DNA from 3 places in the Isoptericola sp. MSGPD8_1_ISO-PGPR-S23-394 genome. Region 1 is predicted to be linked to each of the others. Evidence: predicted binding sites of a transcription regulator. Region 1 holds the regulator's gene; each other region holds the start of a gene.
The links. The regulator HrcA, encoded in region 1, represses chaperone genes, less so after heat shock. The targets are predictions, from matches to a motif close to TTNGCACTCGNNNNNNNCGAGTGCNAA.

Region 1 (9,895 bases):
GAACAGGACCGACAGCTCGCTGGACGGGTGCACGTGCAGGGTGTCGAGGGCGAAGCGTGCCAGCGCCGCGAACTCTGCCTCGTCGACCTCGTGCCCGGACTCGTTGTTGACCTCGATGCTCACCGGCGTCCCCCTCGCTCGTGGCGGCTGCCCCGCCGTGGACCGTCCGTGGGCCCGGCAGGGCGCGACGTGTCCCAGCGCGCGTAGGCGTCGATGATGTCGCTCACCAGACGGTGTCGCACGACGTCGGAGCTCGTCAGCCGGCAGAACTCGACGTCGTCGACGCCGGTGAGGATGTCCTCGACGACCCGCAGCCCCGAGGCGGTGCCGCCCGGCAGGTCGACCTGGGTCGCGTCGCCGGTGATGACCATCGTGGACCCGAACCCGAGCCGGGTGAGGAACATCTTCATCTGCTCGGCGGAGGTGTTCTGCGCCTCGTCGAGGATGATGAAGGAGTCGTTGAGCGAGCGCCCGCGCATGTAGGCCAGCGGCGCGACCTCGATGGTCGAGGACTCGATGAGCTTCGGGATCGAGTCCGGGTCGACCATGTCGTGCAGCGCGTCGTAGAGCGGGCGCAGGTACGGGTCGATCTTCTCGCTCAACGAGCCGGGCAGGTAGCCCAGCTTCTCCCCCGCCTCGACCGCGGGCCGGGTGAGGATGATGCGGTTGACGCGCTTGGCCTGCAGCGCCTGGACCGCCTTGGCCATCGCCAGGTAGGTCTTGCCCGTCCCCGCCGGGCCGATCCCGAACGTGATGGTGTTCGCGTCGATGGCCTCCACGTAGTGCTTCTGCCCGACCGTCTTGGGACGGATCGTCCGGCCCCGGCTCGACAGGATGTCGAAGGTCAGCACCTCGGAGGGACGCTGGGCGGAGGTGTCGGTGAGCATCGCCACGGAGCGGGAGACGACGTCCGGGGTGAGCGGGGTGCCTGACTCCACCACCTCGACGAGCTCGTCGAGCAGCCGCGAGACGATGACGACCTCGGCCGCGGGCCCGCGCACGGAGATCTCGTTGCCCCGCGCGTGCACGTCGACGCCCGGGAAGCCGTCCTCGACGGCGCGCAGCACGGAGTCCCGGCTGCCGAGCAGGGCGACCATCGGCAGGTGGGCGGGGACCACGACGCGGTGCTCCGACGCGTGCGTGGCCGCAGGGGTGGCCGAACGCACGGGGCGGTCGGAAGCGGCGGAGGTCGACATGCTCAGGCGGGGCTCCATCCGAGCTGGGTGCCGGCGATGACGTGGCCGTGGACGTGGAAGACGCTCTGGCCCGCCCGGGGGCCGGAGTTGAAGATGAACCGGTACTGGCCGTCGGCGAGGTCGTGCGCGACCGTGTCGGCGACCTCGACCACCTCCGCGAGCAGCGTCGGGTCGGCCGCGGCGAGCACGGAGACGTCCCCGTGGTGCTCGCGCGGCACGACGAGGACGTGCACGGGCGCCTGCGGGTCGATGTCGCGGAACGCCACGACCCGCTCCGTGGACTCCACGACGTCGGCCGGCAGCTCCCCGGCGACGATCCGGCAGAAGAGGCAGTCGCTCTCGGTCTCGACGTTCGTCATACGCTCCACGCTACCGCCACCGGCCCAGACGTTCGCTCAGGAGCGCCACCGCGACCGGTCCGGCGGTCGACGTGCGCAGCACGTGCGGCCCGAGCCGGGCCGCGACGGCGCCCGCGGCGGTGAACGACGCGAGCTCGTCGCCGCCGATCCCGCCCTCGGGCCCGACCACGACCAGCAGCTCGGCGGGGACGACATCGGACCCCGGCTCGACGGGCGCGGGCAGCGCGACGTCCGCCAGCGCCGTCGTCGCCTCCTCGTGGAGCACGACGACGGTGCCACCGGCGCCGATGACGTCGCGCGTCCGGGCGGCGAGCTGCCGGCTCGTCAGGTGCTCGGCGACGGGAGGCGACCAGGCGCGGCGCGCCTGCTTCACCGCGGCGCGCACCGTGGACTCCCACTTCGCCCGTGACCTCGCCGCCCGCGCGCCCCGCCAGACGACGACGGACCGGTCAGCCTGCCAGGGCACGACCGCGTCCACGCCGACCTCGACGGCCGCCTCGACGGCGAGGTGGTCGCGGTCACCCTTCGCGAGCGCCTGCACGAGCGTGAGCACGACGCGGGGAGCGGGCTCGACGTCGCGCGCCTCGATCCGCAGGTGCACGTCCTCGCGGTCCACGGCGGTCACGACGCCACGCAGCCTGGTTCCCGCGCCGTCGACCACGTCGAGGGTCTCGCCCGGCCCGCGGCGCTGCACGACACCGGCGTGGCGGCCCTCGTCGCCACTCAGGACGTAGACGTCTCCCGGCCGGACCGCGTGCAGGTCGTCGGCCGTGACGAAGACCGGAGCGCTCACGCTGCACACCTCTCACGTGACCACTGCGGTACCTCGCTCCGCCACACCTCGTCCCTCGGCGTACCTCCGCGGGGGCTCCTCGCGCTCACGCTGCACACCTGTCGCGTGACCGCTGCGGTACCTCGCTCCGCCACACCTCGTCCCTCGGCGTACCTCCGCGGGGGCTCCTCGCGCTCACGCTGCACCCCTGTCACGTGACCACTGCGGTGCCTCGCTCCGCCACACCTCGTCCCTCGGCGTACCTCCGCGGGGGCTCCTCGCGCTCACGCTGCACCCCTGTCACGTGACCACTGCGGTGCCTCGCTCCGCCACACCTCGTCCCTCGGCGTACCTCCGCGGGGGCTCCTCGCGCTCACGTCAGCGGCCGCTCAGCTTGTCCTTGAGCCGCGAGAAGACCCCCGGGTGCGCCGCGACGAGGCGCGGCTCGGGGCGCTCCTCGCCGCGCAGGCCCGCGAGCTGCTGCAGCAGCGCGGACTGCTCGTCGTCCAGGGCCGTGGGCACCTGCACCTCGACGTGGATGTTGAGGTCGCCGCGACCGTTGCCGTGCAGGTGGCCGACGCCGAGTCCCTTGAGCGTGATGATCTGGCCGGGCTGGGTCCCCGGGCGCAGGTCGATCTCCTCGAGCCCGTCGAGGGTGTCGAGCTCGAGGACGGTGCCGAGCGCCGCCGCCGTCATGGGGACCGGCAGCGTGCAGTGCAGGTCGTCGCCGCGACGCACGAACACGTCGTGCGCCTTCTCGCGGATCTCGACGTACAGGTCGCCGGCAGGGCCGCCCCCGGGGCCGACCTCGCCCTGCGAGGTCAGCTTGATGCGGGTGCCGGTGTCGACGCCCGCCGGGACGTTGACCGTGAGGCTGCGCCGCGAGCGCACGCGGCCCTCGCCGGAGCACTCCGCGCAGGGCTCGGGGATGACGGTGCCGAAGCCCTGGCAGGCGGCGCACGGCGCCGTCGTCATGACCTGGCCCAGGAACGACCGCGCGACGCGCTGCACGTTGCCGCGGCCGTGGCAGACGTCGCAGGTGCGCACGTCGGTGCCGGGCCGGCAGCCGTTGCCGCTGCAGGTGCCGCACACCACGGCGGTGTCGACCTGCAGCTCGCGCTTGACACCGAACGTCGCCTCGACGAGGTCGATGTCCATGCGCACCAGCGCGTCCTGCCCACGCCGGGCGCGGGGCACCGGGCCGGAGGCCTGGCCGCCGCCGAAGAACGTCTCGAAGATGTCCTGGAAGCCGAAGCCCTGGCCGAAGCCGCCGCCCGCTCCCCCGCCCGGGGCGGTCGGGTCGACACCGAGGTCGTACTGCTCGCGCTTCTCGCGGTTGGACAGCACCTCGTAGGCGCGGGCGACGTCCTTGAACTTCTCCTCGCCGTCGGCGCCCGCGACGTCCGGGTGCAGCTCGCGGGCGAGCTTGCGGTAGGCCTTCTTGATCTGCTCGGGCGAGGCATCGCGCTCGACGCCCAGGATCTCGTAGTAGTCGGTCACAGCTCTCTCTTCGGTGACGTACGCAGTCTGGTCAGGGGACCCGCGCGGCTCAGCTCGGCAGCACGCGGGAGAGGTAGCGGGCCACGGCGTGCACGGAGGCGATCGTGCCGGGGTAGTCCATGCGGGTGGGACCGATCGAGCCCAGGGTCGCCACGGGGTCGCCGCCCGAACCGTAGTCCGAGACGACGACCGAGGCCTCCGTGAGCCCGTCGAGGCGGTTCTCGTGACCGATGCGCACCCCGACGCCGTCGGTCGACATCTCGGTGAGCAGCCCGAGCAGGATCACCTGTTCCTCGAGCGCCTCGAGGACGGGGCTCAGCCCCTGCTCGAACGTGGACTCGGAGCGCGCGAGGTTGGCGGTGCCCGCCAGGACGATCCGCTCCTCGCTCTCCTGGCCGAGGGTGTCCACGACCAGGTCGGCCACGACGCCGGCGACGCCGGCCACGGCCGGGCCGACGGCCTCCACCACCGCGGTCAGGGCCACCGGCAGCTCCGCGAGCCGTTTGCCGGCCGCGGCGGCGTTGAGGCGAGCACGCAGCTCGGCGAGCGTGGCCTCGTCGAGCGCCGTCCTGCCGTCGCTGGTCACGGGCACCTCGCAGAACCGCTGCTCGACCCGGCCGGTGTCGGTGATGACGACCACCAGCAGGCGGTCGTCGGCCACCGGCACGAGCTCCAGGTGGCGCAGCCCCGACCGCCGCAACGACGGGTACTGCACCACGGCGACCTGTCCGGTGAGCTGGGCGATCAGTCGCCCGGCACGGACGAGGACGTCGTCCAGGTCCACCGCCTCGGACAGGAACGTCTCGATGGCCCGCTTCTGGGGAACGGTCAGCGGACGCACCTCGGCGAGCCGGTCGACGAAGAGCCGGTAGCCGGCGTCGGTGGGCACCCGCCCGGCCGACGTGTGCGGCTGGGCGATGTAGCCCTCCTCCTCCAGCGCGGCCATGTCGTTGCGGATGGTGGCGGGCGAGACGCCCAACCGGTGACGCTCCGTCAGCACGCGCGAGCCCACGGGCTCGCGCGTGGTGACGTAGTCCTCCACGATGGCGCGCAGCACCTCGAGCCGACGTTCCTCGCTCACTCCTGCGCCTCCCTCCGTCGAGCACCCGCGGCGCCCCGGTGACTGACCACTCCCGATGACTTAGCACTCTCGATCGCTGAGTGCCATCCTACGCGTCCCCGCCGACAGCACCGCAGCCCGTCCGCGTGGCTGAGGTACCTCAGGCACGCCCCGGCGGCCCGACCTGCCCGAGAACCGGGCACCTGCCCGATCCGCGCGCCTGCCTCAGCGGACGAGAGTGGATCGCGACGGGCCGCCCGGGCCCGTCGGAGCCGTCCAGGGAGGCCACCATGCACCTCGAACACCTCACCGAGCACCGGCTGCGCGAGGCGGAGCTGGTCCGACGCGTCGAGCAGGCACGGCAAGTCCGCGAGCGCCGCGCCACCCGGCAGCCCGAGCCCGCCCCGGCCACGGAGCCGGAGCCGGGGTCCGGCCGGCCGGACAGAGGCCGCCCGACGGCGCGGCGCCACCGCCCTGCCCTGCTGCGGCGTCGTCCGGCGTGAGCACGAGCGCGGCGGCGGAGAAGCACGACCAGCCGGCCTCCTGGCACGATGTCCGTGTGCCCCTCGATCCGTCCCCGCTCGTCGGCCGTACCGACCAGCTCGCCACCCTCCGCGGCGCCCTGGCAGCGGCACGTCAGGGCTCCGGCGGCACCGTGCTGCTGGCCGGCGAGGCCGGGATCGGCAAGACACGACTCTTGACCGAGCTGCTCGCCACCGCACCGCCGGACGTGCTCGTGACCCGCGGCCAGTGCGCCGGCTCCGGGTCCGGCCCCGTGCCGTACGCGGGCGTCGAGGGCGTGCTGCGCGACGTCGTCGCCGCCCTGGGCCGTGCCGACGCGCTCGCCGCGGCCGGTCCCGCGGCCGACGCCCTCGGCGTGATCATGCCGGGCCTCGTCGACGTCCGCCGCGACATCGACGGCGGGCGGGCACCGGACGTGCTCACCGAGCTCCTCACCACGCTGGCCGGCGAGCGTCCCGTCCTCGTCGTCCTCGAGGACATGCACTGGTCCGACGACGTCACCCGCGCGGTCGTGTCCCGGCTCGCCCGCGCAGCCGCCACCACCCCCCTGTACCTCGTGGCCACCTATCGCAGCGACGACGTCGACCGTCGTCACCCGTTGCGCACCACCGTCGGCGAGCTCGACCGCGCCCGCCTCGTCACCCGCGTGGAGGTGCCGCGCCTGGACGCCGGGCAGGTCGCCGCGCTCGTCCGGTCGGTGCTCGACGACGCCGGCACGGAGGCGCTCGACGCGAGCGGTCTGGCCGACCTGGTGGAACGCTCCGAGGGCGTCCCGTTCTACGTCGAGGAGCTCGCGAGCTGCGTCGACGAGTCGATGCCGGACTCGCTGCGCGACGTGCTGCTGCTGCGCTACTCCCAGCTCTCGGCGCCCGCGCAGGAGTTCTGCCGGCTGGTGGCCGCCGCCGGCGCCCGGGCGACGCACGACGTCCTGGAGGCCGTCCTCGGCGACGAGGAGCTCACCGCGGCGGAGCCCGCCGCGCGAGAGGCGGTCGACGCGCTCGTCCTGGTCGCGGAGCCCGACGGATACCGGTTCCGGCACGCCCTGATGCGCGAGGCGATCGACGACGAGCTGCTGCCGACCGAGCGCCGCCGTCTGCACACCGCCTACGCGGAGGCGCTCGCGGCACGCCCCGCCACCGTCCCCCGGCTCGCCGAGATCGCCGACCACTGGTGGCGCGCCCGGGTGCTGGACCGTGCGCTGTCGTCCGCCGTCCGGGCCGCCCTGGTCGCCGGCTACGACGCCGCCACGTCCACGTCCGTGGCGCTCGGCGAGCGCGCCCTGGACCTGTGGGACGTCGTGCCGGACGCCGAGGCCGTCACGGGCACGACCCACCACGAGCTCCTGCTGCGGGTCGCCGACGCGCAGAAGGACGCGACCCGCCTGGACCGCGCCCTGGCCCTGGCCCGGCAGTCCTACGCCGAGTGGCCCGCCGACGACCCGGGCGGACGGGCCGGGACGCTCGGCGTCGTGGCCCTGCACACCTTGCGCACGGGTGACCCGTCCGGGCTCCCGCTGCTGCACGAGGCCATCGCGAGCGCACCGGACGACCCCGCCCCGCTCGCCCCGCTGCTGCGGATGCAGGCCCGCACGGCGATGATCGGGGGCCGGTACGAGGAGGCGATCCGCACCGCCGCAGCGGGGATCGAGGCCGCGACGGCCGTCGGCGACACCTCGACGCTCTCGGCCCTGGTCAACGCCCGCGCCCTGGCCAGGATCGCCACCGGCGAGCTGGACGCCGTCGCCGAGCTGGAGGAGTCCCGCCGGCTCGCGGGCGACGACTGGTCCGCGCTGTCCCGGTACTTCACCAACGCTTCGGACACGCGCCTCAAGCTGGGACGCTTCGCCGAGGCGCGGAGCATCGCCCAGCAGGGCGCCGACCAGGCGCGCGCCCGAGGGGCCGGTCGCGTGAGCTTCGCGATGCTCGAGGGCAACGTCACCGAGGCGCTCATCGGACTGGGCCGCTGGGACGAGGCCGACGCCTGGTACGAGCACGCCACGACGGTGGTCGAGCCGAGCACCTATGCGGTGTACCTCGCCGAACGGTGGACGTGGCTCACGCTGTGGCGGGGCCGCACCGAGGCCGCCCAGGCGATGGCCCGCCGGCACCGCGCGGTGTGGCTGCGTCACGAGCGCGTGGAGATGCAGGTGCGTTCAAGGGTCCGGGGCACGCTCGCGGAGCTGGCGCTCGCTCGCGACGACCTCACCGACGCGTTGGACCTCGTCGCACCGGCCACGGACCCGGAGCGCCTGCACGGCGCGTACGCCCTGCCGGTGCTCGCCGTGGCCGCCCGAGCGCTCGCCCGCGCCCGGGACGCCGGCCGGGCGATCGACGTCGCCCCGTTCCGGGCGGCCCTCGACGCCGTCGCCTTCTGGCCCACGCACCCGGTGTGGGCGGCGGTGTTCGACGCCGAGCTCGGCGACGGACCGTGGGCGGCGGCCGCCGCGTACGGCCCCGACGACGGCGCGCCGGCCCACCTGCGGCCCTACGCGCTGTGGCGGGACGGGCAGGCCCGCCTCGCGGCCGGGGACAAGAGCGCTGCCCGGCGCTCGCTCGTCGACGCGGTCGACGCGGGCAGGACCGTCGGCGCCGGCTTCGTGACCGACCGCGCCGCCGCGCTCCTGGCGGACGCCGGCCTGACCGATCGCAGCACCCGCGGACGCGGCGGACCGGCCGGCGAGGCACCCGCCGGCGCCCCGGCGGCGCGGATCGACGGGCTCACCGGCCGCGAGCGGCAGGTGCTCGATCTGGTGGCCGACGGACTGACCAACGGCCAGATCGCCGAGCGCCTGTACATCTCGCGCAAGACCGCGTCGGTGCACGTCTCGGCGATCCTGCGCAAGCTCGGCGTCTCGTCGCGCACGGAGGCGGCCGTCGTCGCCCGCACCGACCGCCGCCCCGCGACGTAGGACCTCCGGCCGTCCGGGAGCACCGGCGGCGTGCTTCTCCACGACCGGCGGCACGACTTCGCGGACACGGGGTGTCGGTCGCCGCCGCCGGCACCGGCGCCGCCTACGCTCACCGCGTGCACGACCGCTACGGACCCGACGTCCTCGCCTCGAACCGTCCGCCCGGCGCCCCGGACGGGTCGGCCCACCACCGCCGTCGACCGACCTCGCAGCCGCGTCCCGCCGAGGCCGGGCTGGTCGTCGAGGACGTGCAGACCGGCTGGGTCGGGGCCGTCGTCCGCGTGGAGAAGTCCGGCGGGATGCACCTGGTGGTGCTCGAGGACCGGCGCGGCCGGACACGGTCGTTCCCGCTCGGCCCGGGCTTCTGGGTGGACGGCCGGCCGGTCGAGCTCACCGCCCCCGTGACCTCGCGTGCCCCCGCGGCCCCGACCCGGACGGCCTCCGGCTCGGTCGCCGTCCACGGCACCCGCGCCCGGGTGGCCCGTGGCTCGCGGATCTGGGTCGAGGGCAAGCACGACGCCGAGCTCGTCGAGAAGGTCTGGGGCGACGACCTGCGCATCGAGGGCGTGGTCGTGGAGATGCTCGACGGGGTCGACAACCTCGCCGAGGCGCTGGCGGAGTTCGCGCCCACGCCGCAGCGTCGGGTCGGCGTGCTGGTCGACCACCTGGTGCCCGGTTCGAAGGAGCAGCGGCTCACCACCGAGGCGCTGCGAGGCGCGCCCGAGGGAACCGTGCTCGTGCTGGGCCACCCCTACGTCGACGTGTGGCAGGCGGTGAAGCCGGGCCGGGTCGGCCTGGAGAGCTGGCCGACGATCGACCGCGGGACGGAGTGGAAGATCGGCATCCTGCGCGAGCTCGGCTGGCCCGCGGGCGGCCCGGCCGACGTCGGCCGGGCCTGGCAGCGCATCCTGGCGACCGTGCGGGACTTCCGAGACCTCGACCCGGCCCTGCTGGGCCGGGTCGAGGAGCTCATCGACTTCGTGACGGCCTGATCACATGATCCCGTCGCGACGGGCGTAGAGGTTGACCTTCTCCGAGATCGAGACGATGGCCTGGACGAACTCCAGGCCGATGCGCCACAGCGCCAGGTAGACCAGCGCGACGATCCAGCCGAAGAGGATGCCGATCAGACCGACGTACCACTGGTCGGAGAACAGGGTGACGAACGAGGCGATGAACGCCACCAGCCACCAGAAGGCGATGAGGATCGTCACGATCACGTAGATGATCTTGACGACCTTCGGCGTCACGTAGTTCGTGAACGAGTAGTCGAACAGCGCACCGAAGAAGCCCTTGGTGTCGTCTCGCGCCACACCGGCCGCTGACGACGCGGCACCCGCGTAGAACGGCCGGTCGTCCACCGGCCGCTCACCGATCGGCTGCTGGTAGTGACCGGGCTGGGACGCGGGCGGCGGCTGCCGGTGCGGCTCCTGAGGCGCCGGGCCCGGGCTCGGCGGCTGCTGGCCCGGCTGCGGCCGGTACGGCTCCTGCGGGGGTGACCCGGGGCTCGGCGGCTGGCCCGGCTCACGGCCGTACGGATCGCCGTCCGGCCGTCCGGGGGGCGTGGGAGTGTTCTCG
Region 2 (9,895 bases), 700 kb from region 1:
GCACCTCGAGCTCGACAGAGTCGCCGCCCGCGACCCGGATCGTCTCGGAGCGCACCTCCATCGGCTCCCACTCCTCCGCGTCGGCGTCGCGCAGCCAGGTGTCGTCGCGGATCCGCTCGACGAAGAAGTCCGTGACGTCGGCGCCCATGTTGGTCAGGCCCCAGGCGAGGTCCGCGTTGTGACCGATGATCACCCCGGGGAACCCTGCGAGCGAGAACCCGGCCACGTCGAAGGGGCAGTCGTCGCCCACCTGCTCGCAGTGCAGACCCACCTGGGACCACAGGCTGGGCACGTCGAGCGCCAGGTGCGGGTCGTTGGCCAGGATCGGGGAGCCGGACTCTGTGAGGTCTCCGGAGACGACCCACGAGTTGGACCCGGTGCCCTCCCCGGTACCGACGAGGACGGGGACGGCCTCCACGGCGGCGGCGGCGGACGACACGGCGCCGTCCAGCGCCGCGTCGCCCCAGGCGATCTCCGTGGCGGAGCGGGACCGCTGGGAGCCGCCCTCGCCGCCGGCGGTCAGGTCGCTCTCCGCGAGGATCGGTGTGTTGCCACCCTCGGCGAAGCTCGGGAAGAGCTCGTTCACGAGCTCGACGTCCTCGAGCGTGCTGTAGGCGAGCGCCCGGTCCAGCTCGTCGTCGTAGTTGCCGCGCAGGTCCCAGGCCATGGCCTTGAGCCAGGCCAGGGAGTCGACGGGGTCCCAGGGTGCCGGGTCGGGGACGTCAACGGTGGTGCCGAGCACGGTGTACTCGAGGGCGATCTCGTCCGGGCTCCGGTCGGCGAGGTAGGCGTTGACCCCCTGCGCGTACGCCTGCAGGTAGCCGCGCGACTCCGGGGAGATGAGGTTCCACTCCTCCTCGGCGACGTCGCGCCAGCCGAAGGTGCGGATGACCTTGTCGGCGTCGATCGCGGCGGGGACGTCGCCGACGAGCTCGGCGAGCCGGCCGGCCGTCACGTGGCGGCGGTAGTCCATCTCGAAGAACCGCTCCTGGGCGTGCAGGTAGCCCTGGGCGGCGAACAGGTCCTCGGACGTGGAGGCGTAGACCTGGGGCACGCCCTGCTCGTCGCGGTGGACCGTGACCTGACCGGTCAGCCCGGGCACGTTCTGCGTCCCGGACACCTCGGGCAGCGGCTTGCGGACCGTGACGACGGTGAACGTGACGGTCGCGACGAGCGCAAGCGCCACCAGCACCGCGACCCCGACCAGGGCGCGGCGCAACCGGGAGTGCGCAGGAGCGGGATCGGCCTCACGAGCCGGTTCGTCCGGCCGTTCCGGCTCACCGGGCTCGAGGTCGGAGTCGTTCGCTGAGGGCAGGTCGCTCGCTGACACGCAGGCGAGACTACCGTCCGCGTATGATTGGCACTCGCAACTTCTGAGTGCCAGCCCGACGAGGAGAGCCCCGTGCCCACGTACGCCTACCGGTGCGCCGACTGCGGCCACGCCTTCGACATCCACCAGGCGTTCACCGACGACTCGCTGACCGTCTGCCCCGAGTGCTCCGGACAGCTGCGCAAGCAGTACGGGTCGGTGGGCGTGACGTTCAAGGGGAGCGGGTTCTACCGCACCGACTCGCGCAGCGGCTCGAAGAGCTCGAGCGGATCGTCGTCCGGGGACTCCGGCTCCGGCGCCAAGAAGTCGGGCAGCTCCGGTTCCAGCGGCTCGTCGGGCTCGGGTTCCAGCGGTTCGTCGGGCTCCGGCTCCTCCGGCGCGGGGTCCAGCGGATCCGGGAGCTCGTCCAAGGCCGCCTCCGCCTGACCTCGGGCCACCGCAGCCACCCACAGGCCGCCGGCGTCCACACGGACCCGCGCCGCCGCCCCGGCGTGCCGGGCACCGACCTAGCGTGCCGGACATGCAGCCCACCACCAGGACCCGGATCGCCCGCCACGCCCGGACGCTGCTGTGGCGCGGACGGTTCGTCGTCGCCGCCGTCTGCTGCGGTCTCGCCGCCGGGGCGACCGTCGAGGCGCTGCGGCCCGCGCCGCCGCCCACCCGGGAGATCGTCGTCGCGGCCCGCGCGCTGCCCGCCGGCGCGACGCTGACACCCGGAGACCTGGACACGGTCACCGTGGCGGCCGAGCTCGCCCCGCCGGGCGTGCTGACCGACCCCGCCGACGCCGTCGGCCGGTCCCCGGCCGTCGCGCTGGCCCAGGGCCTGCCGCTGCACGCCGACCTCGTCGCCGGCGGCGGCATGGCGGCGCGGGCACCCGAGGGGACCGTCGTCGTCGGCGTGCGCCTCACCGAGGCGTCGTGGCTGCGGCCCGGCGACCGCGTCGACCTGCTGGGCACCGACGAGGACGCCGACTACCTCGCGCGGCGAGCGCTCGTCCTGCCGCCACTGGGGTCCGACGACGCCGCGCCCGGAGCCGCGGGGCTGCTCGGCAGCGCACCACCCGCAGCCCGGGACGCGGCCGTGACCCTCGTGGCCGTCGACCCCGACGACGCCGCTGCCGTCTCGTCCGCCGCGGAGTGGGGCGCCGTGGCCGCCGTGCTCGTGCCCTGAGGGCCACGTTGCTCCCGCGCCCGTCGGCCGCGACAATCGGGGCCGGATGCCGGGACCGTCCCGGCAGGGCGCACCGCGCCCGGGCAGGAGGACTCACCACGCATGCTGGCCGGATTCAAGACCTTCGTCCTGCGGGGCAACGTCATCGACCTCGCCGTCGGGATCGTCATCGGGGCGGCGTTCACGGCCGTCGTCACCGGGCTGATGGACGGGATCATCACCCCGCTGATCGCCGCGATCTTCGGTGAGCCGCACATCACCGGGGTCGGGCACTTCAGGCTCAACGGGGCCGACTTCAGCATCGGCCTGTTCCTCGATGCCGTGCTGAACTTCGTGCTCGTCGCCGCGGCGCTCTACTTCGTCATCGTCATGCCGATGAACAAGCTCAACGAGCGCCGGCAGCGGGTGGACGACGAGGTCGCCGAGGAGCCGGCGGCCGACCTGGCGCTGCTCACCGAGATCCGCGACCTGCTCGCCGCGCAGTCCCGGCAGCCCTGACCCGTCACCAGTGCGGCGGCACGTCGCGACGCAGGCGCTCGTCGTTGGAGTCGTGACCGCCCCCGTCGTCGGTCGTCGCGCCCCAGACCGTCTCCCGCTCGGTCCCGCGGCGCACGGCCCGCCGAGGGCCACGCCGCCGGCCGGCAGCGGCCTCGTCCGGTACGGCCGGCTCGTCCGGCGCGGCGGGGCCGTCGCCCGGCGCGGACCGGGGGGACTCGTCGGGGTGCTTCGCTGCGGGGTCTGTCACTCCCCCATTGTCTCCCGCGGGTCCTGGACGATCTCGTCGGGCTCGTCGTCGGCCAGCACCGGCACGACGACCTCCGGCGGCACCGGTACGCCGCCAGGGGTGCCGACCCGGTCGTCGCGCACCTGCTGCACCAGCCGGCGCACGCGGTCGGCCTCGCCCTCCGGGTCGAGGAACGCCGCCGCCGACCACACCTGGGCGACGGTCCAGCCCAGCCGTTCGAGGCGCTGGGCGAGCTGGCGGTCACGCACCCGGACCGACGGCTCCGCCACGTACGCGGCGTCGTCCGTCAGCACGGCCACGAGGAGCTCCCCCGGCAGGTCAGGGTGGCCCACCACGAGCGGGATGCGGTCGCCGTCGCCGATGCCGTAATCCGTCTCCACGAGATACCCCAGGCGCCACAGCCGCTCGCCGAGGTCCATGAGCAGCCGGTCCGGGACCCGCCCGGCGTCGATCCCGTTGCCCAGCTCGACCTGGTCCGCGACGCCGGACCTGCGCTCCGCGAGCTCAAGGAGCTCGCGCAGCAGCCGCGGGCCGCGACCGCGCAACCGGTCGGGGTCGAGGGCGTCGGCCGGGAAGCACGAGACCACGTGCAACCGGTGCCGCGTCGCGCCGAGCGCACCGAGGAGCATCGCCGCCCCGCCGTCGTCGCCGAGCACGCCGAACCGGTGCAGCACCCGCCCGTGGGGTGTGCGGCCGAAGCCCAGCGAGAGCAGGATCGTGTCCCGCGACAGACCGGCGACCCCCGTGATGTCGGCCACGACGACGGGCTCGGCCCGGCGCCCCGAGAAGAACGGCGCGAGGGCCGGGTTCGCCCGCACCTCGGCCAGGAGCGCGTCCCGGATGCGGTCGGCGTGCGCCGCGGTGACGGTGACGATGCCCAGGGTCTCCTCGGGACGGGTCAGCGCGTGCTCGATGGAGACCTCCACGACGCGGTCCACCTCGGCACGGGTGCTCTCGACCGACCCGGAGTCCGGGTCGGGCATGCCCGTGCCGTCGACCACGTCGAGCCGGACCAGCGCCTCCGGCCGGGGCAGCGGCGCGGGACGCAGCAGCCCCTCGTAGCCGTGCGCGGCCAGGAGCCGGGTGAGCTCGGGGTCGCGCCGGTTCTCCTGCGGCTGGAGGGTCACCGTCGGCAGCAGCTCCGACAGCTCGCGCACGCTCGTGCCCGACGCCGTGCGCGGGTCCCCGACGACGACCACCTGCCGGCCGCGGGCGAGGCAGGTGACGACGACCTCGATCGGCACGTGCTGGACGGCGTCGAGGACCACCAGGTCCACGGTGCGGTGCGGCGGCAGCAGGTGCGGCACGAGGGTCGGCGTGGCCAGGACGACCGGTCGCAGGCGGCGGGCGACGTCGCCGTAGTCCTCGACGAGGTCGCGCAGGGACGTCATCCGCCCCTCGATGAGCTCGGTGAACAGCGCCTCCGCACCCTCCCGGTCCTCACGCATCGCCGTGCCCAGGTGCGCCCGGGCCGCGACCCGCGCCGGCTGGGACAGCGCGGCGAGGTGGCGCACGTCCAGGTCGCGGAACCGACGGGCCAGGGCGTCCAGGCCGGCGCCGTCCTGCCCGGCGAGGGTCGGGTCGCCGTCGAGGATCTGCTCGAACACCGTCGTCCACCAGGCCAGGTCGAGCTCGGCGCCCACCTGGTCGGCGGCCGCGCGACGGGAGGTGAGGTCGTCCACGAGCTCGCCGATCCCGGCGTCCCGGGCCCGGCGCAGCAGGTTCGTGCGCTCCGGCAGGGTCTCCAGCGCCTCGGGGTCGTCCGCGAGCCGGTGCAGGCGCTCGGAGAGCGCGTCGAGATCCAGGTCGAGCAGCCTGCCGCCGTGCGTGGTCGGGCTCAGGACGGGTTCCAGGGCGGCCAGGTCGATGCGGACGGCCTCGTAGGTGTCCTCGATGGTGGCCAGCCCCTCGGGCAGGGTGGGCCACCCGCCGCGGGGCGAGTGCTCGGCCCAGACGTCGCGCTGCTCGGCGACCTCGACGAGAGCCGCGTGCAGGTTCGTCACCCGCACGCCGGGCCGGACCATGTCGCGCGCCCGCTTGCGCAGCCGGCGGCGCGTGAACCAGCCCATCTCGACGCCCCGCTCCCGGCGCCAGCCGCGGGTCGCGGTCGCCTGGACCAGGTCGGTGGCGGTGCGCTCGAAGACCATGGGGTGGAAGACGTCCAGGGTGCTGCGCATCCCGGCGAGCATCGAGAGCTGGGTGCCCCACGAGCTCACGGTGGTCGGCGCGGCCAGCCCGGTCACCTCGCCGGTGTAGGCGATCTGCCGGCGCAGCTGGGGCAGGCTCGCCTCCTGCAGCCGCCGCACCCGCGCCAGCGCCTCGCGCGCCTCGTCCATGGTCGTCAGGTGCGCCCCGAACCACGGGGTCGACGACGGCCGGAGCGTGAACGCGCCGAGCGCGGCCGCGCGTCCCAGGTCCGCGGCGAGCCGCCGTCGTCGGTCGCCGTCCAGGGCGACGGCCGTGCGGGCGTCCAGCCGGACGGACGTCGACGGCGCCGGGCGCTCCGAGGTGAGACGGGCCAGCTCCTGCAGCGCGTCGTAGGCGGAGACCCCCCACGGCTCGCGCCGGGCGTGCAGGGCGTCGATGTACCCGGTGAGCTGGGCGCGCGCGCCGATGAGGGCGTCACGCAGGCCGGCCGTCTCCGCCGTGCTCACGGACTCGGGCTCCGTCGCCATCGCGGACAGCAGCCGTTCGGACATGTCGTCACGCCACGTCTGCCGCGGGGTCACGTCCAGCGAGAGGCCGTCGAGGCCGAGCTCGTCCAGGCGCTGCGCGAGCCGGTCGGCGGCCCGGCGGTGACCCGTCACGTACAGCACGGACCGGCCGGCGGCCGCCGCCTCGGTGACCACGGCGGCGAGGGTGCCGGCGACGTCCGCGCCGAGCGGCGCGTCGACGAAGAAGTGCTGCCCCGAGCCCAGCACGTCGACCACGTGCCGCTGGTGCGGGTCCAGGTCACCGACGCCACGCTCCCGCGACGGGTCGGCGTCCCCCCGGCGCGAGGACGGCAGCTCCGCCGTCGACACGCGCTCCACCGCCTGGTCGGCCCCCGCGAGCGCCGCGACGAGCTCGTGGCGGCCCAGCGCGGGCGCCAGCTCGTCCAGGTCGTCGACGAGCGCCTGCCCCGGGTGCACGAACGTGCCCACGAGCACCCTCTTCTCCCACCGGAAGTCGGCGAGGTGCTCGGCCGCAACCGCGGCGACCCGGTCGAGCACGTCGTCCGGGTCGAACCCGGCGGCCGTGAAGGTCGCCTGGGCGAGGGCGGTCAGGTCCTCGCGCACGCCGCGGGCCCGCAACGTGCGCGCCAGGACCGGGTTGATCTCCGCCGTCGGCTCCAGCGTGAGCTCGTAGTCGGTCTCGCCGTCACCACGGGGCGTGAGCGTCACCGGCCGCAGCAGGATCGGGACGTGCACGGTCCGGGTGCCCGGCGTCACCTCGTCGGGCGGCGTCGGGCGACGCGCCGGAGCGTCGCGGCGCCGGGCCACGCTCACAACCGGGATCGACGTCGTGACGGCCGGCGCCGTGTCTCCCGCCTGCTCGAGCCGGGCGGGAGACACGGCGGAGGCGGAGCCGACGTCGTTCGCGGAGTCCGCGGAGTCCTCCACCGGGCTCGGCGAGCTCGCGCTGGCCACCTCCGCGAGCGCGGTCAGGTCGCCGTGGCGGTCATCGGCTGTCTGGCCCGCCTCGCCGGCCTCGACGGGCTCGGACCACGACGCGACCCCGATCGCCAGGGACGTCGGGGCCAGACCGTACTGCGCGGCGTGCTCCGCCGAGCGGACGACGACGGCGCGCGCCCGGCGCCGGGCCGTCGGGAACGTGCCGGGTTCGCGCACCAGGTTGGACAACCGGGTGGACCGTCCGGCGAACAGCTGGGCGACACCGGAGGGGTGCGCGGCCGACAGGTCGACGACGGCCTCGCCCAGCGTGCCGACGTCCGTGAGCGTGGAGCCCCCGACCATCTCGGCGAGCCCGGCACGCCACCGGCGCACCGCCTCGACGAGCGGGGTCGTCGTGGTGGGCCCGGACGGACGCGGCGGCCCGTCGGGTCCGGTCGGCTCGTGCGGACCGGTCGTCGGGGGGCGCGGGCCGGCGTCCGACGGGCTCGTGGCATCGGATGGCCGCTGCGGCGCGCTGTCGTCCTGCGGCTCGACCGAGGGTTCGGCCGCGGCCGCGGCTGTGGATCGGCGGAGGACTCTCACGCGAGCACGGTAGACCCGGTCGTCCGGGCGGCGGCGCCGGGCACGCCGGGTCGGCCGGAATCACCGGCGCACCGAGCGGTCGAACCGTCGACGCCCCCTCGGTGGGGGGCCGAGGAGGCGTCTGACCGGAAGTCCGGTCGAGGACAGCGCGCACCGCGCAGGGGGCGGGCGATGCGCGCTGCCACCAGGTAGTCTGCCCCGCGTCTCACCTGGCAGTCAATACAGAAGCAGCATTCACCGCCTCCAATGCGAGACCGCTCCCACACCCTGTGACGTCGAAAGATGTGGCACGGCACCCCGCCGCGGACCTACGCTCCACCGGTGAGGAGAGTCGTCGAGGCCGTCGTGCCGGCACGGATGGGCGTGCCCTTCCGCTGGATGCTCGCGTCGAGCTGGACGAGCAACATCGGCGACGGGATCGCGCTGGCCGCCGGCCCCCTCCTCGTCGCCTCGCAGACCGACTCGGCGTTCCTCGTCGCGCTGGCCGCCATGCTGCAACGTCTGCCGTGGCTGCTCTTCGGGCTGTGGGCCGGTGCGCTCGCCGACCGGCTCGACCGGCGCCGCGTCGTCGTGGTCGCCAACGTCCTGCGGGCCGCCGTCGTCGCCCTGCTCGTCGCCGTGATCGCGACCGGGCACGTCTCCATCGAGCTCGTACTGCTCGCCATGCTGCTCATGGGCACCGCCGAGGTGTTCGCCGACACCACCTCCCAGACGCTGCTGCCGATGCTCGTCCCCACGAACGACCTCGGCACCGGCAACGCCCGCCTGCAGGCCGGCTTCCTCACCGCGAACCAGCTCGTCGGGCCGCCGGTCGGGGCGGCGCTCTTCGCCCTCGGCACCGCGTGGCCGTTCGCCGTCCAGGTCGTCACGGCGCTGCTGGCCGTCCTCCTCATCGCCCGGATGGCGCTGCCCGCCGTGCCCCCGCCCATCGAACCGACCCGGGTGCGCCAGGACATCGTCGACGGCCTGCGCTGGACGTGGACCAACCCGCCGGTACGGACTCTCGCCCTCGTGATGCTCTCCTTCAACGTCACCTGGGCGGCGCCGTGGGGCGTGCTCGTCCTCTACTCCCTCGACCACCTGCACATGGGGCCGGTCGGCTACGGACTCCTGACGACGTCGGCGGCGGCCGGCGGGCTGGTCGGTACCGTGCTCTACGGACGGCTCGAACGACGGTTCGCGCTGTCCACGCTCATGAAGGTCTGCCTCTCGCTCGAGGTGCTGTTCCACCTCGTCCTCGCCCTGACCGACACGGGCTGGGTGGCAATGGCGGTGCTGTTCGTCTTCGGCGTCTACGGCTTCGTGTGGGGGACGGTGGCGAACACCGTGCGGCACCGGGCCGTGCCCACCCGCTACCAGGGACGCGTCGGGTCGCTGTACATGATGAGCCTGTTCGGCGGCATCGTCGTGGGCAACGCCCTCGGTGGCGTCATCGCCCAGCACTGGGGACTGACCGCACCGTTCTGGTTCGGGTTCGTCGGCGCGGGGCTCACGCTGGCGCTCGTGTGGCGCCAGCTCGCCCACGTGGCGCACGCCCAGGCGGACTGACGGCCGACCCGGCACGGGCACCGCCCGTGGTGCGTGACAATAGGTGGGCAGCAGGCACGTGCGCGGGGGGAGGCTGCGTCGATGAGGTTCGGTCACCGAGGACCGCGGGACGACGAGACCGCCGAGCTCCGCGAGCTCGGGGACGACCAGCTCGCCGCGGCGGTCCGGACGGGCACCGAGCGTGCGTTCGGCGTCCTGTGGGACCGCCACGCCGGGGCCGGCATGGCCGCCGCACGCCGCATGACGGCCGCCTTCGACCCCGAGGACCTGGTCCAGGAGGCCTACCTCCGCATCTGGAACGCCCTGCTCAACGGCCGCGGCCCCGACGGCCCGTTCCGCCCGTACCTGTACCAGACGCTGCGCAACATCGCGGCCTCCTGGTCCCACCGGCCCGCGGACCTGCCCGTCGAGCACCTGCCCGAGCAGGCCGACCCCCGCGACCTGTCCGACGACGTCGTCGAGGGCTCCGTGGCGATGCACGCCTTCCGCGCCCTGCCCGAGCGGTGGCAGTCCGTGCTGTGGTACCTCGAGGTCGAGGAGATGCGGCCCCGTGAGGCCGCGCCCCTGCTCGGGCTGTCCGCCTCGGCCACCGCGGCGCTCGCCTACCGGGCACGCGAGGGGCTGCGGCGGGCATGGCTGCAGGCCCACGTCAACGTCGGGGCGGTGGCACCGGCCTGCCGGTGGAGCGTCGAGCGGATGGGCGACTTCCTGCGCGACACCCTCAGCCGCGACGTCTACCACAAGGTCCGTCGGCACGTGTCGCAGTGCGACGACTGCACCGCGCTCGTCGGTGAGCTCGACGACGTCTCGTCGCGGTTGCGCGCCGGACTGCTCCCGCTGTTCCTCGTCCCCGCGCTCGCCGGCGAGGCGGGGCTCGGAGGGACCGCTGCCGTCGGCGCCGCTGG
Region 3 (9,895 bases), 1.4 Mb from region 1:
GCCGGGTCCGACTTGAGCCGGCGGACCATGTCGATGAGCATCCGGACGTTGCCGTGCGCGGTGTCCGCGACCAGCACGTCCACGCCCGCGTCGATGAGGGTGGTCGCCCGCTCCCAGGCGTCTCCGAAGTACCCGATGGCCGCGCCGACCATGAGCCGGCCCTGCCCGTCCTTCGACGCGTCGGGGAACTGCTCGGACTTCACGAAGTCCTTGACCGTGATCAGCCCGGCCAGTCGACCCTCGTCGTCCACCAGCGGCAGGCGCTCGAGCTTGTGCTTGCGCAGCAGCGCCGTCGCGTCCTCGCGAGAGATCCCGGCACGCCCCGTGATGAGCGGCTGCGGCGTCATGACGTCGGAGACCGTCGTGGTGGCCCACTCGGCGACGGGGGTGAAGCGCAGGTCGCGGTTGGTGACGATGCCGACGAGCTTGCCACCCTCGTCCAGCACGGGGAACCCGGAGACCCGGTACTGCCCGGCGCGCTGGTCGAGCTGCTCGAGCGTCGCGTCCGGGCCGATGGTGACCGGGTTGGAGATGATGCCGGTCTGGGTCCGCTTGACCAGGTCGACCTGATAAGCCTGGTCCTGGATCGACAGGTTGCGGTGCAGGACCCCGAGCCCGCCCTGCCGCGCCATCGCGATCGCCATCCGCGACTCGGTGACGGTGTCCATCGCCGCGGACACCAGCGGCACCCGCAGCGAGATCTCGCGGGTCAGCCGCGACGTCGTGTCGATGTCCGTGGGTGCCAGGTCCGAGTACCCCGGCAGCAGCAGGACGTCGTCGTAGGTGAGGCCGAGGAATCCGAACGGGTCGTGCGCTGGCGAGGTCGTCTCCGTCATGTCCCGAGTCTACGGCGGGACGAGCGGGCTCCGGTGGTGCCGTCCGTCACCTGGTGAGAGCCGGTCGCCCGACAGCCGGTCGTCGCTCCGGCCCGGCGGTCGGGCCGGTGGCCCGGTTCACGAGGAGACGACGGCGAGGACCTCGTGGAGCAGCCCGGTGAAGGACCGCACGCGCTGCACCTGGGGCGCGAGCGGGATCTCGGTCGCGGCGTCGTCGCGGCGCAGACCGACGAAGATCGGCAGGTCGGGGAACCCCTCGTGCACCGCGTGCACGACGTCGAGGTCCGGCCGCCGCTGCGTCGTCGCCAGCACCAGGGCGGCAGGCCGGACCATGGTGACCAGCTCGAGCGAGCGCCGGATGCTGGCGGGGCCGGTGACGATCCGCGCGGTCTTCCCCTTGGCCGTCAGGGCGGCCGCCAACGCGTGCGCGGACAGCGGTACGACCTCGTCCGGGGCGGCGAAGATCAGCACGATGTTGCGCATGCGGCTCGGGTGGTTGGCGGGCGGCCCGCCGTTCTGGACGACGGCCTGCTCGAACGCCTCGGTGAAGGAGCGCAGCGCGTGCAGGGCCGCGGTGGCCAGCACCACCTCGGGGACGGCGCCGGACCCGGCGAGCACGGTGCGCTCGGCGACACGGTTCCAGGCCGGCTCCAGCAGGTGGGCCCACCACATCGCGGGATCGCCGTGGGCAGGGATCCGGAGCAGGTCGTCGCAGCGCCCCTGGTCGTAGGCGAGGGCCGCGTCGACGACGGCGGAGACCTTGCCGGACGCGTTCTGGCCGGCGGCCCCGTACCCGGTCGGGGCACCGGCGCCGCCCTGCCCGCCGCCGGGGAGGGCACGCAGGTGGGCACGGCCGGGCCGGCCGGCGGCTTCGTCGGGGTCCCCGGAGGAGCCACCGTCGGACTCCGACGGCTCAGGAGGCACGGGCGGCGCGGCCTTCTGCGCCCTGTCGAGCTCCTCGACGTCGGCGTCCAGGGCTGCCTCGGCGGCGTCCACCGGTGCCACGCCCTCGAGGGTGAGCCGTCTCATGACGAGCAGCCGGGCGACGTCGTCGGGGGTGTAGCGCCGGTGCGAGCCGGCCGTCCGGTCGGACGGGCCCAGACCGTAGCGCCGGTCCCAGGTCCGCAGCGTCGCCGGGGCCACCCCGAGACGCCGCGCCACGGCCGCGACGGCGAGTCCGGGTCCGGACGGGCGTGACCCGCCCGAGTCCTGGGCCGGTCGCGAGGAGGTCATGCCTCGATTCTGCCAGGGGTTCGCCCGACCGCCACTGCACCTCCCGGCGCGTCACGATCCGAGCCAGGATCTTGCCGCCAAGCAAGTCATCGCTCCGGGAAATCGGTTCATGGCCTGGTCAGATGATCCGCGTGCGACAGGTACGCCCAACTTGCATCGACCCCTTGAACAACCTCTGCACAACTTGTAGGTTGTTCGCCATGACGGAGATCTCGAGACTGCCAGGGCCGGTGATGGAGCTGTGGGAGTGGCAGTACCAGGGAGCGTGCCGCGACGCGGACGACACCCTGTTCTTCCACCCCGAGGGCGAGCGCGGTTCGACCCGCCGACGGCGGGCCGAGGCCGCGAAGGCGATCTGCCACTCGTGCCCGGTGATGATGCAGTGCCGCGAGCAGTCGCTGCGGGTCCGTGAGCCGTACGGCGTCTGGGGCGGGCTCAGCGAGGACGAGCGCAGCGCCGCGCTCGCCGGTCGCGAGCGCAAGGTCGGCTGAGCCGGAGGTGCAGCGACGGGTGGGGGCCGAGGCACGAGGCACCCGCACGGCGCGGAACCGCAGGCTCGGCCGACAGAGACACGGCTGAGCCGGAGGTGCAGCGACGGGTGGGGGCCGAGGCACGAGGCACCCGCACGGCGCGGAACCGCAGGCTCGGCCGACAGAGACACGGCTGAGCCGGAGGTGCAGCGACGGGTGGGGGCCGAGGCACGAGGCACCCGCACGGCGCGGAACCGCAGGCTCGGCCGACAGAGACACGGCTGAGCCGGAGGTGCAGCGACGGGTGGGGGCCGAGGCACGAGGCACCCGCACGGCGCGGAACCGCAGGCTCGGCCGACAGCGGCACCACTGACGTTCCCCGCACACGACGAAGCCCCGCACCACGGATGATGCGGGGCTTCGTGCGTCAGCGTCGAGAGCTGAGGATCAACCCACGACGACGGCGAGGATGTCGCGCGCGGAGAGCACCAGGTACTCCTCGCCCGCGTACTTGACCTCGGTGCCGCCGTACTTGCTGTAGATGACCTTGTCGCCGACCTTCACGTCGACCGGGACGCGGTTGCCCTGGTCGTCGAAGCGGCCGTCACCGACAGCCAGGACCTCGCCCTCCTGGGGCTTCTCCTTGGCGGTGTCCGGGATGACCAGGCCGGAAGCGGTCGTGGTCTCGGCCTCGACGGCCTTGACGACGATCCGGTCCTCGAGCGGCTTGATGGGGACCGACACGTCGGACCTCCTTGTTCGCGATGACTTGCTGGACTGGGACGCGCCCTGTCGCTGGCCGTCGTCGCGGGTGCCGGCTCAGCGTCGTGCGCTGGGACCAAATCTAGGCAGCCGTTAGCACTCTGACAAGTCGAGTGCCAGGATTCCTCTGCGGGCGTCATCGGCGCACGTCCCGCACGCCGCCTGAGACGATGGCTCCATGGACGCGGCCTCCCTCACCAAGCTGCTCAGCCCCGAGGGCTGGGCGCTGCTCAACGCCCTCCCGCCCTACGACGAGGGACAGGCGATGGTGCTGGCCACGCGGCTCCGTGCCGAGGGGGTCGATCCCGACCTCGCCGCCGCCGTCCTCACCCAGTCCCGGCTGCGGGCGAAGGCGCGGACCAAGCTCGGCTCCTTCGCCGACGGCATGCTGTTCACCCCCGACGGCGTCGAGCAGGCCACCCGGCTGATCGTCGCCGGCCTGCACGCCCGCCGCTACCTCGCGGCGGGCGTCGCCAAGGTCGCCGACCTCACCAGCGGCGTCGGCGCGGACGCCCTCGCCTTCGCGGGCGTGGGCCTCGACGTGCTCGCCACGGACGTGGACGAGATGACCGCCGCCATGGCGACCGTCAACCTCCGCGCCTTCCCCGAGGCCGAGGTCCGACACGCCGACGGGCTCACGCTCGACCTGGCCGCCGAGGGCGTGGACGGCGTCTACGCCGATCCCGCACGACGCACCCGCGGCGGGCGGCGCATCTTCGACCCGTCCGCCTACGCGCCCCCGCTCGACGCGGTGTGGGCGCTGCGGGACCAGGTGCCCGCGCTCGGCATCAAGGTCGGTCCCGGCATCCCCCACCACGGGCTGCCGGCCGACGCCGAGACGCAGTGGGTCTCGGTCGACGGCGACGTCGTCGAGGCCGGGCTCTGGTTCGGTCCGCTCGCCCCCGACGGACCGGGGCGGTCCGCGCACGTCCTGCGCACGACGGCGGAGGGCACCGCGTCGCGAACCCTGCGGACCGGACGCACGGAGGGCGCCGACGCCGGCGAGGAGACCGACGGCGAGCTCGTCCCCGAGGTCGGTCCCGTCGGCGCCTACCTGTACGAGCCGGACGGCGCCGTCGTGCGCGCCGGGCTGGTGGCGCACGCCGCCGCCGAGCTGGGCGGACGTCTCGTGGACCGCACCATCGCCTACGTGACGGCGGACGCCCCGGCCACCGCCCCGCCGTCGGGCACCGCACCCCTCGCCACCGGCTACCGGGTGCTGGACGTGATGCCCTTCAACCTCAAGAAGCTGAAGGCGTACCTGCGCGAGCGGGGCGTCGGGCGGCTCACCGTGAAGAAGCGCGGCACGGCCGTCACGCCGGAACAGCTCCGTGCGCAGCTCGCTCTCAAGGGCGACGCCTCGGCCACGCTCGTCCTCACCCGGGTGGCGGGCCGCCAGCACGTGCTCGTCGTGGAACCGCTCGCCGGCCGCGCGTAGGACACTCCGGCCCACGGCGTGGAAGCATGGGGCCATGTCGCTGGACTTCGCGCCGTCCCGGCGCTCGAGCGTCGGGCTCGAGTGGGAGCTCGCGCTGGTGGACGCCGACTCGGGCAACCTGCGCCAGGTCGCGCCCGCGGTGATGGAGGCGCTCGGCCCCGACCCCCGGTCGAGGCACGTCAAGCCGGAGTTCCTGCGCAACACCCTTGAGGTCGTCTCCGGGGTGTGCGACACCGTGGGTGCGGCGATCTCGGACCTGGAGGCGGGGATCGCCGCCGTCCAGGACGTCATCGGCCCGATGCGTGCCGAGATGATGGGCGCGGGCACCCACCCGTTCGCGCACTGGTCCCAGCAGCAGGTGACGGACAAGCAGCGGTACGCCACCGTGGTCGACCGCACCCAGGTGTGGGGGCGCCAGCAGGTCGTCTACGGGGTGCACGTGCACGTCGGCATCGAGGACCGCGCCAAGGTGCTGCCGATCGTGCGGTCCCTGCTCGTGTACGTCGCCCACCTGCAGGCGCTGTCGGCGTCGTCGCCGTTCTGGGGTGCGGACGACACGGGCTACGCCTCGATGCGGGCCCTCATCTTCCAGCAGCTGCCCACCGCGGGCCTGCCGTACCAGTTCGCCGAGTGGGACCAGCTCGAGCAGTACGTCGACGACATGCTCAGGACGGGCGTCATCGACGACTTCACCGAGGTGCGCTGGGACATCCGCCCCGCCCCGCACTTCGGCACGGTGGAGGTCCGGGTCTGCGACGGCACGTCCAACGTGCTCGAGTTGGCGGCTCTCGGGGCGCTCGTGCACTGCCTGGTGGAGCACTTCTCCACCCTGCTCGACGAGGGCCGGCCGCTGCCCACGATGCCCCGCTGGTTCGTGCACGAGAACAAGTGGCGCGCGGCCCGGTACGGCCTGGACGCGATCATCATCCTGGACGCCGAGGGCAACGAGGAGCTGGTCACCGACGCCCTGCCGCGCCTGCTCGACGAGCTCGCCCCCGTGGCCGACCGCCTGGGCTGCGCCGCCGAGCTCGACGGTGTCCGCGAGATCGTGCGCGCCGGGGCCTCCTACCAGCGCCAGCGCGCGGTGTCCGCGGCGCACGGCGGCGGGCAGCCCGGCCTCGAGGCCGTGGTGCGCTCCCTGGTCGCGGAGCTGCGGGCGGGGCGGCCCCTGCCGGTCGGCTGACGGGTCAGAGCCGGCGCTCGTGGCGGACGGGCAGGAGCCGCGCGGGCGCCGTCGTCGCCTCGGGGTACTCGCAGGTGAAGGTGCCGTCGTAGCCGAAGAGGAAGCCGAACAGGCGGTTGCGGACCTCGAGGTCGATGCGGAAGACGCCGGCCTCGTCGTCGTAGACCTCGCGCAGCGTCGCCCGGCCCGAGAACAGCATCGGGAAGCGGAAGCCGAGCAGTCCCTCGTAGAAGCGCTGGGCGCCCGAGCGCAGGAGCAGCGACCCGTCGGGTTCGACCCGCAGGTCGAGGTCCACGGCGAGGTGCTGGTGCGTGCCGAGGTAGTCGACGATCGTGCCGCGGGTCGCGTCCAGGACCATCGTCGCGTCGAAGCGACTGGGACGGGGGCGGCCCGGGACGCTGTACTCGCGCACGAACGTCACCGTCTCGCGCCCGTGGGGGTCGCGGTAGGGGTAGTTCTCCACGACGAACGGCACGTCCTCGCCGACGTCCGCGACGAGGATGTTGCGCAGGCGACCGATCTGCAGGAACGGCACCGTCCACCACGGGCCGCGGCGGATGCGCCGCATGGTGCCCCGGCCCACGCACGCGTACCCGCCGTCGGTCGACACCCCGAAGCGTCGCCGGAGCTGCGGGTGCAGCCGGTCGAAGTCCGAACCAAGCGCGCGGCGGAAGATGCTCGCACCGTTCCGGCCTGGTGTCTCGTCAGGCGTCTCGGTCACGGTGCCTCCAGGGTGTCGAGGGAGCGCGGGGCGTCGTGCATGGGGTCCCGCGCCGCGTCGCGGCCCGGACGACGGGTGCGGCAGCGGGACGCCCGGGGCCGGTCCCGGCGCCAGAACGCCAGGACGGAGCGCAGGGGCCATCGCTCGGGCGGCACGTCGGTCTCGGCCCAGATCCGCAGCCGGTCGAAGCTCCACGCCGTCATCCACAGCACCACGGGGCGCAGCAGCCGGTCCGCCGCGCGGCCGAGACCCGGGGTGTAGTCGTACCCGGTGACGAAGCGGACCCCGCCCTCGACCGGGGTGTACCGCCAGTACCCGCGCCCGTCCCGCAACGGCGAGCTGCGGTCGTCGGTGTCGAAGCGCAGCGCGGACGTGCAGGTGCCGTCGGGGCCGTGGCGCTCACCCAGGGAGGTGCCGGTGCCGCGGATCGTGTGCGGTCCCAGCGCCCGCTCGTACCGGAACCGGGTGGCGCCCGTGGCCGTGGTGCCGGTGGGCGCGATCCTGCTGAACCGCAGGTCCCAGCGCACGTGCTGCTCGGGGTCCTGGGTCAGCTCCCACAGCCGGTCGAGCGTCGTGCGCACGACCACCTCGACGTACAGCGCCCGCACGCGGTCAGACCGTGATGGCCGTCAGCGGCATCGAGGAGTCGACGCCGATGTCCAGGTCCGACGGCGCCACCCCGGCCCGCACGACGGCGGACCCCAGCGCGGCGATCATCGCCCCGTTATCGGTGCAGTAGCGGATCGGCGGGATGCGCAGGTCGATGCCCGCCTCGGCGCAGCGCGCGGCGGCCAGCTCGCGCAGCTGGCTGTTGGCGGAGAACCCGCCGCCGATGACGAGCGTGTCGACGTCGTGCGCCCGGCAGGCGGCGATCGTCTTGGCGGTGAGCACGTCGACGACGGCGGCCGCGAAGGAGGCGGCGACGTCGGCGACCGGCACCTCGCGCCCGGCGTCCTGGCAGGTCTCCACCCACCGGGCCACCGCCGTCTTGAGGCCGGAGAAGCTGAAGTCGTAGGCGTGCTTGGCCTGGTCCTTGCGGGCCGTCAGCCCGCGCGGGAACCGGATGGCCTCGGGGTCGCCCTCGCGGGCGAGCCGGTCGATGTGCGGGCCGCCGGGGTAGGGCAGGCCGAGCAGCCGGCCGACCTTGTCGAAGGCCTCCCCCGCCGCGTCGTCGAGGGTGGAGCCGAGCTCGGTGACACCGGTGGCGATGTCGTCGACGAGCAGGAGCGAGCTGTGGCCGCCGGAGACGACCAGCGCCATCGCGCGTCCGGTGAACGGGCCGTCGACGAGCTGGTTGACGGCGGCGTGGCCGATGACGTGGTTGACGCCGTACAGCGGCTTGTCGAGCCCGATCGCGAGCGCCTTGGCCGCGCTCGCCCCGATGGTCAGCGGGCCGACGAGACCCGGTCCGGCGGTGACGGCGATCGCGTCGACCTCGGACAGGTCGACGTCGGCCGCACCGAGGGCGCGGCGGATGGTGGGGACCATCGCCTCGAGGTGGGCTCGGCTGGCGACCTCCGGGATGATGCCGCCGTACCGGGCGTGCTCGTCCATGGAGCTCGCGACGGCGTCGAACAGCAGCGTGTCGCCACGCACCAGGGCGACGCCGGTCTCGTCGCAGGAGGTCTCGATCCCGAGCACCAGGGGCTCGCCACCGGTCTGGTCAGTCATGGCCCCCATGATGGCATCGCCGGCCGCGACGGAAACACGAAAGTTACGTGGACCTGACAGATCGGACACCTCGGCGTACTTAGGTTCATCTGAACCTAACCGGCCCCGAGGGGCCCGCCACGAACGGAGCACGTCATGCGTCCACGGACACACGCCGGCACGAGAAGTCTCGGCGTCCTCTCGATCGCAGCACTGACCGTCAGCGCTCTCACCGCCTGCGGGGCCCAGGTCGACACGGCGGGTGGCGAGCCGTCCGGCTCCACGGCCGCCAGCTGTGTCGACACCTCGGGCGACACGGTCAAGATCGGCTTCTTGAACTCGCTGTCGGGCACGATGGCGATCTCCGAGCAGACGGTCCACGACTCCTTGCAGCTCGCCGCCGCCGAGATCAACGCCGACGGCGGGGTCCTGGGCAAGGAGCTCGAGATCGTCACCGAGGACGGCCAGTCCGAGCCCACGGTGTTCGCGGAGAAGGCCACCAAGCTCATCACCAGCGACTGCGTCGCCGCGGTCTTCGGCGGCTGGACCTCCGCCTCGCGCAAGGCGATGCTGCCGGTCTTCGAGTCGAACGACTCCCTGCTGTTCTACCCGGTGCAGTACGAGGGCCTGGAGTCCTCGCCCAACATCTTCTACACGGGTGCCACCACGAACCAGCAGATCGTGCCCGCGCTCGACTACCTCGCGGAGCAGGACGTCGAGTCGCTGTTCCTGGTCGGGTCGGACTACGTGTTCCCGCGCACCGCGAACAAGATCATCAACGCCTACGCCGCGGCGCACGGCATCGAGGTCGTGGGCGAGGAGTACGCGCCGCTCGGCCACACCGACTTCTCCACGATCGTCAACAAGGTGAAGTCGGCCGACGCCGACGCCGTGTTCAACACCCTCAACGGCGACTCGAACGTCGCGTTCTTCAAGGAGTACTCCAACGCCGGCCTGGTCCCGGCCGACATGCCCGTGATGTCGGTGTCCATCGCCGAGGAGGAGATCGGCGGCATCGGCGTCGAGAACGTCGAGGGTCAGCTCACCGCCTGGAACTACTACCAGACCGTCGACACCCCGGAGAACGCCGCCTTCGTCGAGGCCTTCCAGGCCGAGTACGGCGCCGACCGCGTGACCTCGGACCCGATGGAGGCCGCCTACGACTCGCTCCACCTGTGGCGGGGCATGGTCGAGAAGGCCGAGTCCTTCGACGTCGCCGACGTCCAGGAGGCCGCCGACGGCGTCTCGTTCGACGCGCCCGAGGGCACCGTCACGGTGAACGGCGACAACCACCACATCGCCAAGACCGCGCTCATCGGCCGCATCGGCGCCGACGGGCTCATCCACACCGAGTGGAGCTCCGACGGCCCCATCGAGCCCGACCCGTTCCTCGAGGGCTACGACTGGGCCGACGGCCTGTCCTGACCACCGACCCGACGCCGCCGACGATCGGACACCGACGATGGACATCCTCCTCTCCCAGCTCTTCGCGGGCCTGAGCCTCGGCTCCGTGCTCCTGCTCGCCGCGCTCGGCCTCGCGCTGACGTTCGGGCAGATGGGCGTGATCAACATGGCCCACGGGGAGTTCATGATGGCCGGCGC

Region 2: the regulator HrcA is predicted to act here: its motif matches at 1,358-1,384, upstream of AC3RJ8_RS03610 (FmdB family zinc ribbon protein).
Region 3: the regulator HrcA is predicted to act here: its motif matches at 3,395-3,421, upstream of groES (co-chaperone GroES).

Annotation. Positions count from the first base shown of each region.
Region 1 is NZ_CM176517.1:1,490,237-1,500,131, reverse strand. It holds gene ybeY (rRNA maturation RNase YbeY) at 1-123, opposite strand, end outside; gene AC3RJ8_RS06630 (PhoH family protein) at 120-1,196, opposite strand; gene AC3RJ8_RS06625 (HIT domain-containing protein) at 1,199-1,555, opposite strand; gene AC3RJ8_RS06620 (16S rRNA (uracil(1498)-N(3))-methyltransferase) at 1,566-2,348, opposite strand; gene dnaJ (molecular chaperone DnaJ) at 2,706-3,827, opposite strand; gene hrcA (heat-inducible transcriptional repressor HrcA) at 3,877-4,908, opposite strand; gene AC3RJ8_RS06605 (hypothetical protein) at 5,178-5,390, shown strand; gene AC3RJ8_RS06600 (helix-turn-helix transcriptional regulator) at 5,387-8,317, shown strand; gene AC3RJ8_RS06595 (DUF3097 domain-containing protein) at 8,434-9,309, shown strand; gene AC3RJ8_RS06590 (DUF4282 domain-containing protein) at 9,310-9,895, opposite strand, start outside.
Region 2 is NZ_CM176517.1:792,553-802,447, reverse strand. It holds gene AC3RJ8_RS03615 (penicillin acylase family protein) at 1-1,219, opposite strand, end outside; gene AC3RJ8_RS03610 (FmdB family zinc ribbon protein) at 1,403-1,756, shown strand; gene AC3RJ8_RS03605 (SAF domain-containing protein) at 1,851-2,501, shown strand; gene mscL (large conductance mechanosensitive channel protein MscL) at 2,604-2,999, shown strand; gene AC3RJ8_RS03595 (hypothetical protein) at 3,004-3,246, opposite strand; gene AC3RJ8_RS03590 (hypothetical protein) at 3,243-7,442, opposite strand; gene AC3RJ8_RS03585 (MFS transporter) at 7,764-8,990, shown strand; gene AC3RJ8_RS03580 (sigma-70 family RNA polymerase sigma factor) at 9,072-9,895, shown strand, end outside.
Region 3 is NZ_CM176517.1:2,902,520-2,912,414, forward strand. It holds gene guaB (IMP dehydrogenase) at 1-836, opposite strand, end outside; gene AC3RJ8_RS13270 (MerR family transcriptional regulator) at 954-2,069, opposite strand; gene AC3RJ8_RS13275 (WhiB family transcriptional regulator) at 2,270-2,560, shown strand; gene groES (co-chaperone GroES) at 2,987-3,283, opposite strand; gene AC3RJ8_RS13285 (class I SAM-dependent methyltransferase) at 3,480-4,739, shown strand; gene AC3RJ8_RS13290 (glutamate--cysteine ligase) at 4,774-5,922, shown strand; gene AC3RJ8_RS13295 (DUF4166 domain-containing protein) at 5,927-6,643, opposite strand; gene AC3RJ8_RS13300 (SRPBCC family protein) at 6,640-7,251, opposite strand; gene tsaD (tRNA (adenosine(37)-N6)-threonylcarbamoyltransferase complex transferase subunit TsaD) at 7,256-8,314, opposite strand; gene urtA (urea ABC transporter substrate-binding protein) at 8,450-9,718, shown strand; gene urtB (urea ABC transporter permease subunit UrtB) at 9,756-9,895, shown strand, end outside.